Regions from separate parts of the Bradyrhizobium sp. ORS 86 genome, predicted to be linked through region 2. Evidence: predicted binding sites of a transcription regulator. Region 2 holds the regulator's gene; the other holds the start of a gene.
What was found. The regulator LexA, encoded in region 2, represses DNA repair genes until DNA is damaged. The targets are predictions, from matches to a motif close to TGTTCNNNNTGTGTTCNG.
Positions count from the first base shown of each region.

Region 1: a site for LexA is predicted at 2,715-2,732, ahead of P6U25_RS03405 (ATP-dependent Clp protease adaptor ClpS). Genes of this name have one in related genera too.

Region 1 is NZ_CP120699.1:744,712-749,128, forward strand. It holds gene P6U25_RS03395 (class I SAM-dependent methyltransferase) at 1-418, opposite strand, end outside; gene P6U25_RS03400 (Rrf2 family transcriptional regulator) at 405-869, opposite strand; gene P6U25_RS03405 (ATP-dependent Clp protease adaptor ClpS) at 957-2,690, opposite strand; gene P6U25_RS03410 (mechanosensitive ion channel domain-containing protein) at 3,012-4,417, shown strand, end outside.
Region 2 is NZ_CP120699.1:3,761,332-3,765,748, reverse strand. It holds gene glp (gephyrin-like molybdotransferase Glp) at 1-857, shown strand, start outside; gene lexA (transcriptional repressor LexA) at 1,080-1,784, shown strand; gene P6U25_RS17330 (hypothetical protein) at 2,086-2,514, shown strand; gene P6U25_RS17325 (hypothetical protein) at 2,662-2,892, shown strand; gene P6U25_RS17320 (ComEC/Rec2 family competence protein) at 2,889-4,417, opposite strand, start outside.

The DNA of each region.
Region 1 (4,417 bases), 3.0 Mb from region 2:
CCGGCCGCGTCACCCGCGCCATCTCGCGCAGTCCGGCGCGCCAATCCACAAACAGCATGACGCCGAACACCGATGTCACGGCATCGAACGCAGCGTCCGGCAGATCGAGCGCCTGACCGTCCATCTGTTGCGCCTCGATATTCGCCACGCCATGCGCGCGGACCCGCTGCACCATCCCGGCGGAGAAGTCGATCGCGGTGACCTGCGCCCCGGTGCGGGCGGCGGCCAGCGCCGCGACGCCGGTGCCGGTCGCCACGTCGAGCACCTTCGACGACGGGCTGATCGCGAGCGTCGCCACCGCGGCTTCGGCGAAGTGCGCGGTGAACGGCTGCGACTGCGCGTCGTAGGTGGCGGCCATCTTGTCCCAACGTCCGGGGTCGCTGAACGGCAGATGGCCGGTCTGCTCACCGTGCTGCATGAACCTGCTCCTCGAGTGTCTGCTTGTGTTTGGCCAGCCGGCGCTTGAAATCCTTGGCCAGCGCGTCGAGCGTGACGGCGCCCAGCCGTGTCAGGAAGATCGCTTCGACCTCCCGAAACGTATCTCCGAGCGCGTCATTGACGGCCTGCTCGACCAGGCAGCCGGGGTTTTCCGAGCGATGGCTCATGGCGATGATCGTCGGCGCGCCGACCGCGCGATAGATGTCCGCGAGCGTGATGTCGGATGGTTCGCGCGCCAGCGTCCAGCCGCCGCCATGCCCCTTCTCGGAGTGGACGAGACCTTGCTCGCGCAGCCCGGCCATGACGCGACGGACAACGACCGGGTTGGTCCCCATCGCCCGGGCAAGCTGGTCTGATGTCACCGGCCCGGCCGCTCCGATCATGTGGAGAAGCCCGTGCAGTACACTCGATAAACGGCTATCGCGTATCATGTAACATTACATGTTACATGATAGCGACTGTGTCAAGTGCGAGCTCCAACATTGGAAGCGGCAAATGCGCCTGGACGCACCATGCAATTATCGCTGCGTGCTCAACGTCTGCGCGCCGCCGAGCAGTTTCACGTTGAGGTGGCCGCCGTCGAACAGCATCTCGCTCAGCGCTCCCTCGATATCGGCCGTCGTGACATTCTGGCTACCGTCGCGGGCGATGCTGGCCTGGGCGAGGCGGCGCATCAGCTCCTTGATGAAGGCCGCGCTGACGCCCTCGGTGCGGCGTACCGCGTCGTCGATGACCCCCTGGTCGAGCGGCAGGCCCTTGCCGTAGAGCCGGACCAGCTTGCCGCGGCCGATCTCGTCAGGCAGCGGCACCTCGATCGCCTGGTCGATGCGGCCGGGCCGGCCGGCCAGCGCACTTTCCAGCTCTTCCGGCCGGTTGGTGGTCAGCACGAACAGGATGTCACAGTCCTCCTTCAAGCCGTCCATCTCATTGAGCAGCTTGTTGAGCAGGGATTCCTCGCAAGGGCCGCCCATCTCCTCACGGCTGCGCGCGATCAAATCGACGTCCTCGATCACCACCATGCTTGGTTGCAGCAGGCGCGCAAGGCTCATATAGGCGCCGAGCAAGCCGACCTGCTCGGCGGTGATGATCAGTGTCGTGTGGCCCGGCAGGTTGGTGGCGAGATAGCGGATGGTATGGGTCTTGCCGGTGCCGGGCGGGCCGTAGAGCAAGATGCCCTTGCGCGTCGATTGGCCGAGCTTGCGCAGCAGCTCACGGCTTCCGACGAAATCGAGCACGTTGCGCTCGAGCAGTCGCAGTGTCCGGTCCGGCAGGATCACTGCGTCGCGATCGACCGTCGGCAGACGATGCACGGTGACGCCGCGCGAACGTCCGCGGTATTCGGCGTCGCCGTCGAGCGAGAGGATCTTGCCGCGATAGGAGCGCGCCGCATGCACGGCCGCTTCCAGCTCGGCAAGGGTCCGTTGCACGAGGGCATTGCCGGCGGCGCCGGCGGGCACCGCGAGTTCGATGCGCAGGGTCGGCTCGTAGCCGTACTCGCGATGGAAGCTGAGCAGCACGGCGTAGCGCAGCTCTCCGGTTCGGCACAGCCACAATCCATTGACCAGGCACTTCACCGGCTCCGCCTCGCCGACATCGACGTCGTGATATTGCGGAGGCGCGATTGCCGGCGCATCGCGGCTGTCCTTCATCAGCGCCGCGAACTCGATGGTCTCGTAGCGAGAGGCTTCGTGGATGCCGAAGAAGTGGAGCGGCGTGGTGAACAGCCTGTCGATCGCGATCTGAACGTCGGCGCGCATATGACCCGGAAACCGCCGTGACCGCGTCAGGATCTGGTTGCGCGGTATTCCGGCGAAATGCCATTCGAGCGCGGCGAAGGCATATCTGAACTCGTCGCTCGGCAATTCCTCCGAGCTGCGGCGTGCAGCGAGCAGGCAGTCGCTGCACAGGGAGGCTGTCGTGCCCGACAGAAATATCTCGGTAACCGCCCTCGGTGCTTCGCAGAGATCGCAGGGACGGCTGGCATCGGCGGATTCGGTGGTGATGAGCAACGGTTGGCCCTTGGAGCGGATCAGCCACTTCGCGCTCGTGAGCAATGCACGCGCGACCGGTGCGGGATAGGGGCCACACGGAATTGCGCCGTTGGCCTCGATCAAGGCTGCGGAGGCGATCGCATCTTGCTGAGATTTGCCGAACACCGTGCGCAACAGGTCCCGGACGAACTCAAGCGGCGTCTCGCCGTCGTCGTGAATGAAGAGCTGAACCGGACCATCATCGGCAAAGACGTCGTGCATGAGACCCCCAAACAACTGAAGCAAAAGAACAAAATAAGAACATCACAGAGGTTCCGGCGCGTCAAGCGAAAGATCGCCCGGGCTCAGCCCTGGCGTGTGATGAGCCGCTCGCCCGGCTTGCCTGAAAACGCATCCTGCATGCGTAAACGCGGCTCAACGCTTGTGACGATTGTGTTGCGACAAATGCCAAGAGATCGCCGTCACGGCGGCAAACTTCCGACACATCATCAAGGCGAAAAGGATCGATCCGACATGACGCGAGCGCGAGGGCAGATTCCAGGCCTGGGATTTGCTGTCGCGCAATTATTTTAAGAGGCTCTCGTGTCGCACAAACTTCGTTTTGCGATCCTTCTCGTCATCGCCCTGTTCGTTTCTCCTGCCATCGCGCAGCCCAGCGCCAAGCCGGCCCCGCCGCAGCAGCAGGCCAATACCGCCGATACGCTGACGCCGGAGCAGGCGAAGCGAGCGCTCGAAACGCTGCAGGACGACAGGAAGCGCGGCGAGATCATCAACACGCTGCGCGCGATCGCCAATGCCTCGCCGCAGGCGGCGCAACCCGCACCGGAAGAGCACTCCCCGATTCCACTCACCGCCGACAGCCTCGGCGCGCAGCTCCTGCTGATGGTGTCGGAGCAGGTCACCGACATGTCGCGCGAGGTCGCCGACGTTGCGCGGACGCTGACGCATTTCCCGGCCTTCTATTACTGGTTCGTGCGCACCGCCAATGATCCGGCGGCCTATGGCCTCCTGATCGACATCGCCTGGAAGCTTGCGCTGGTGCTCGGCTGCGCGCTGGCCGTCGAATGGGTGGCGTTCCGCCTGATCAAGCGGCCGGTGGCGTTTCTGGAATCGCGGCTGCCGCAGACCGCGCGCGTGCCGGTGCAGGCGCTCGCGGCCGCCACTCCGCCGTCCTCGGTCACCGACGTCACGCCGGAGCCGGAGTTGCAGCGCCGCCGGCTCAGCCTGGCCCGGGCCTGGCAATCGGTGGTCCGGCTGCCCTTCGTGCTCGGGCGCCTCTTGCTCGAATTGCTGCCGGTGGTCGTGTTCGTCGGCGTCGCCACTGCGCTGCTCGGCACCGAGATCGGCGACCAGTCGACCACGCGGCTGGTGATCCTCGCCGTCGTCAACGCCTACGCGTTCTCGCGCGCGCTGATCTGCGCGGTGCGGGCGCTGGCGGGACCGTTCGGTCTGTTCCGCATCCGCGCAGAGACCGCGGCCTACATCGAGATCTGGGCGCGGCGCATCGTCGCCGTCGGCGTCTCCGGCGTTTGCTTTGCCAATGTCGCGCTGCTGCTCGGCCTGCATCGCGCCGGCTATGCCGCGCTGCTGCGGCTCGTGATGCTGATCGTGCATCTCTTCCTCGTCGTCATCATCCTGCAGTGCCGCCGCCAGGTGGCGGATGCCATCCGCCCGCCGGCCGATCGCGTCGGGCTTGCGGCGCGGATCCGTAGCCGCGTCGCCGGGCTCTGGCATGTGCTGGCGATCGCGCTCGACCTTGCGCTGTGGGCGGTCTGGGCGCTCAACATCCGCAACGGCTATTCGCTGCTGCTGCAATACTTCGTCGGCACCATCGCGGTGCTGCTGGTGACGCGTCTCATCACCATGGTGGTGCTGAGCCTGATCGATCGCGGCTTCCGCATCAGCCCGGAGCTGTTGCAGCGCTTCCCGGGGCTGGAGGTGCGCGCCAATCGCTATTTGCCGCTGCTGCGCAAGATCGTCTCGGCGGT
Region 2 (4,417 bases):
ACATCACGATCACCGAGGCCGCCGCGAAGGGACGGCACATCCGCCTCGCGGGCGTCGACTTCCGCGAGGGCGATGTACTGCTTGCGGCCGGCAGTCGCCTCTCCGACCGCGCGCTGTCGCTCGCCGCGGCCATGAACTATCCGGAACTCGCCGTGCGCCGCCGCCCGAAGGTCGCGGTGCTGGCAACCGGCGACGAGCTGGTGATGCCGGGCTGCCGCCCCGGCCCCGGCCAGATCGTCTATTCCAACGGCTACGCGCTGCGGGCGCTTGCCCGCGCCGAGGGCGCGGAGACCGTCGATCTCGGGATCGCCGCCGACACCGTCGCTGCCACCACCGCCGGCATCCGCCGGGCACGGGAGGCGGACGCCGACATCTTGATCACCACAGGCGGCGCCTCGGTCGGCGACCACGATCTCGTCAAGCAGTCACTGGACGCCGAGGGAGTCCAGATGGCGTTCTGGCGGATCGCGATGCGGCCGGGTAAGCCGATGATGCACGGCCGGTTGGGAACGATGCGGGTGATCGGCCTGCCCGGAAACCCGGTGTCGTCGTATGTCTGCGCCTTCCTGTTCCTGGTGCCGTTGATTCGGGCCCTGAGCGGCCGAAAAGTGATTCATCATGTCCGCAAGAGCGCCCTGCTCGGCCGTGACCTCGCCGCCAACGATCAGCGCGAGGACTATCTCCGTGCGCGCCTCGAAGAGCGCGACGACGGCACGCTGATCGCAACACCCGTCAGCCAGCAGGACAGCTCGCTGCTGGGAAATCTCGCTGCGGCACGGGCACTTGTGATCCGTCCGCCGTTCGCGCCCGCGGCTGTCAAAGGCGAGGCGTGTGAGATTCTGACACTCCCTGAATGAGGCGTTGCGGCCGCGCCGATCGTGCGCAGTCGGCCGCATTCACCGGAAATTAAGTGGTTGCGGAACACATATCGAACATATAGTGTCCGTTCATGATTTGTTTCGAGTACTGGTGTCCACGAATGGGAGCGCGCTGAGGAGTGCCGCAAGTTTCGCGCTCCCGATCAGGCTCCCTGAAGGTCTCGGAATCGAACGACGCTATCAACCGGGGGAATACTCGAGATGCTCACGCGCAAACAGTACGAACTTCTGCGTTTCATCAATGAACGTCTGAAAGAGGCCGGCGTCCCGCCCTCCTTCGACGAGATGAAGGATGCGCTCGACCTGCGCTCGAAGTCCGGTATCCACCGCCTCATTACAGCGCTGGAAGAGCGCGGCTTCATCCGCCGCCTGCCGAACCGCGCCCGCGCCATCGAGGTGATCAAGCTTCCGGAGCTGTCGGCCGGCGGCGGCAACGGCCGCCGCGGCTTCACCCCGAGCGTCATCGAGGGCACGCTCGGCAAGCGCAGTAGCACGCCGCCGGTCGCCGAGGATGATGGCAACCGTCCGGTCGCCGTCCCCGTCATGGGCCGGATCGCGGCCGGCACGCCGATCGAGGCGCTGCAGACGCGCAGCCACACCATCAGCGTGCCGCCGGACATGCTCGGCGCCGGCGAACATTATGCGCTGGAGGTGCGTGGCGATTCCATGGTCGACGCCGGCATCCTCGACGGCGATATGGCGCTGATCCAGCGCAACGACACCGCCAATACCGGCGATATTGTGGTGGCGCTGATCGACGACGAGGAAGCGACGCTAAAGCGCTTCCGTCGCCGCGGCGCATCGATCGCGCTGGAGCCGGCCAACACCGCCTATGAAGTGCGCATCCTGCCGCCAAACCGCGTGCGAATCCAGGGCAAGCTGATCGGGCTCTATCGCAAATACTGACCGCACCCCAGGTCCAGGGGCGACCGCGTGCAGCGCGTCGTGTCTATGTGCAGTCGCACATCCGTTGCGAGGGAACGAGCAGCGCGCAACGCCGTTGCTTCATGGACTGCGCGGCGTGAGTGCCCTCCGGCGCGTCCTGATACCATCCGGACGGTGTAGCGTGTTTGTGATCGGAGGCTCGCGCTGCCAGTCGTACAATCGCCCAGAAACGGGAAGAACCTCGTTTGCTGTTGTCCACTCTGGTAGAGGCCCACGCCTCAGGAGAGGCATGGGTCGCTATCTCGAAATGAGGAGCCATCCGATGTGTGACTATAGTCTGCACGCCGTGGCATCGCGCCCCGCCATTGTCGGAGAGACGCTGATCACCACGACATTCCGCGGCACGTCAACCCGCGGCTTTGCTTCGGAGAGCGATCCGACTGTCGCGGTCTGCATGCTGCCCGGCACCGAGCTCGCGTTCGTCGAGAACGTCCGCTACGACAGCCGCTGGATCTGGACCAAGACGATCGGCTTCCGTGTCGGCGTGTTCAACGAAGTCGAGCCCGACGTGCCCGATCGCCATCATGATGCGGTCGAATTCCCCGACGGCAGCCACGTGCTGGTGACCCAGCTCGTCGAAGGACAACGCGTCACCGTGCTGCAGCTACCTGCTCTCCACCCGCCCGTCGTCGAGAAGCCGAAGGCGGTCGAGCGGCGGCCCTCTGCGTTCGCGTCGCTGTTTTTGGGTTGAGCGCATCATGGCCGCTGGATGAATTGTCCGGCGGCGGGTGACTTAAGCGATTTCGAGCGGCCCCGGACTTAGGGTTCCGGGGCGCATCGGGAGTTTGCGTTAGACGGCGCCTTGGCGCATCATCGGTCACGGACAAGGACGTGCTCGGTGGTCGACAAGGTCACATGGCAAAGGGCTGGACGCGTCACGGAGCCGGGCCGGTACATGTTCCGGTTCGGCTGGCTGACGGTGACGGCCGACGACCTGAAGATCTGGCAGCAATTTCCCGAAGCGACGTTCACCCTGGTCAGGAAGGCTGACGCCAACCCTGACTCGGACGAGTACCATCTTGGCGCCTTTGACCTGCCGAACACCGCTCCTCTGCCCGATCAGCCCTAATCGTCGCCTTGCAGGTCAGCCTCTGCCGGGGTCGCGTCCACCGCCGGACGCGGCGCACGGCCGGGTATGCGCAGCGTGGCCTCGCTCTCGGTATCGCCGGGAACCGCCGGCGACCACGGCCGGTCGATCCCGCCGGGCCTGACCACATCGACGGCAAAGCCGCCGCCGATGCGGCGCAGCATCAGGGCGCCGTGGCGCCGCAGCCGCTCGGCATCGATCACGGAGGCCGCGCAGCCCTGCGGCACCGGACGTACCGTCACGATCAGCGCCGCCCGCTCGCAATCGTCGACCAGCGCCTCAGGCCGCGTCGCCAACGAAACCAGCATGCCTCCAGTCCCCTGGGCCACACAGCCGCTCTCGTCACAGGAGACCCCGTCTTCGAGCGAGGGATCGGCGGCTGTCCGCGCATCGGCATCCGCCGCCAGCCATTCCTTCACCAAAAAGGCATCCTTGCCGCTCCGCATCAGATGCAGCCGCCCGTCGCCGCCGCGAACCGCGACATTGCGGCCATCGGCGGAGACCAGGACGTCCGGCTGCGGCACCCGCAGCGCCCAGATCAGCGCCACCGCAAGCAGGGCCGCGCCCGACCAGCGCAGCGGCGTGCGCAAGAGGCCGAGCAAGACGAGGCCGGCGCTCGCCACGATTAGCGGCCCGGTGCCGAACGCGGCCATCCGCCCGACCGCGCCCGGCAGGGCGGCGACCCATTGCGTCACCAAGATCATCCAATCGATGCCGACGCCCATGATCGCCCAGAACACGCCGTCGAACCCGAACGGCATGGCTGCGAGCCCGAGCAGACCTGCCGGCATCACCACCGCCGACACCACCGGCATCGCCGCGAGGTTGGCGAGCAGTCCGTAGGGCGTGACGCGGTGGAAATGAAACGCGGCGTAGGGCGTGGTCGCGAGCCCGGCGACCAGCGAAGCCAGCACCAGCATGGCGATCTCGCGCCCGCCCCACAGCGCCACCCGCGCCGTCACCGAATGATCGGGCGAGGCGAGCAGGCTCGGCATCCCGATCTGCACCAGCGCCACCAGCCCGAGGGTCGCCGCAAACGACATCTGGAAGCTCGGATGCACCAGCGCTTCCGGCGCGATCACGAGCACGATCAGCGCAGCCACCGCCAGCGTGCGAAAGGTGATCGCACGGCGGTCGACGATCACCGCGATCAGCACCACCGCCGTCATGAAAAATGATCGCTGGGTCGCAACCTCCGCCCCCGACAGCATGAGATAGAAGGCGGCAGCGACGAGCGCTGCGGCGGCCGCCCATTTCTTGATCGGATGCCCGGCCGTCAACGCCGGGAACAGCGCGAGCAGCGCACGCACGGCAAAGAACACCACGCCCGCGACAACGGCCATGTGGTAGCCAGAGATCGACAGCACGTGGCCAAGTCCCGAGATGAACATCGCGTCGTTGACCGGCGTCGTAATCGCATCGCGCCGGCCGGTGAGCAGCGCGGTCGCGATCGCGCGCTGGTCGCCGTCGAGTGTAGTGCGGATCCGCGCATCGATCGCGTCGCGCA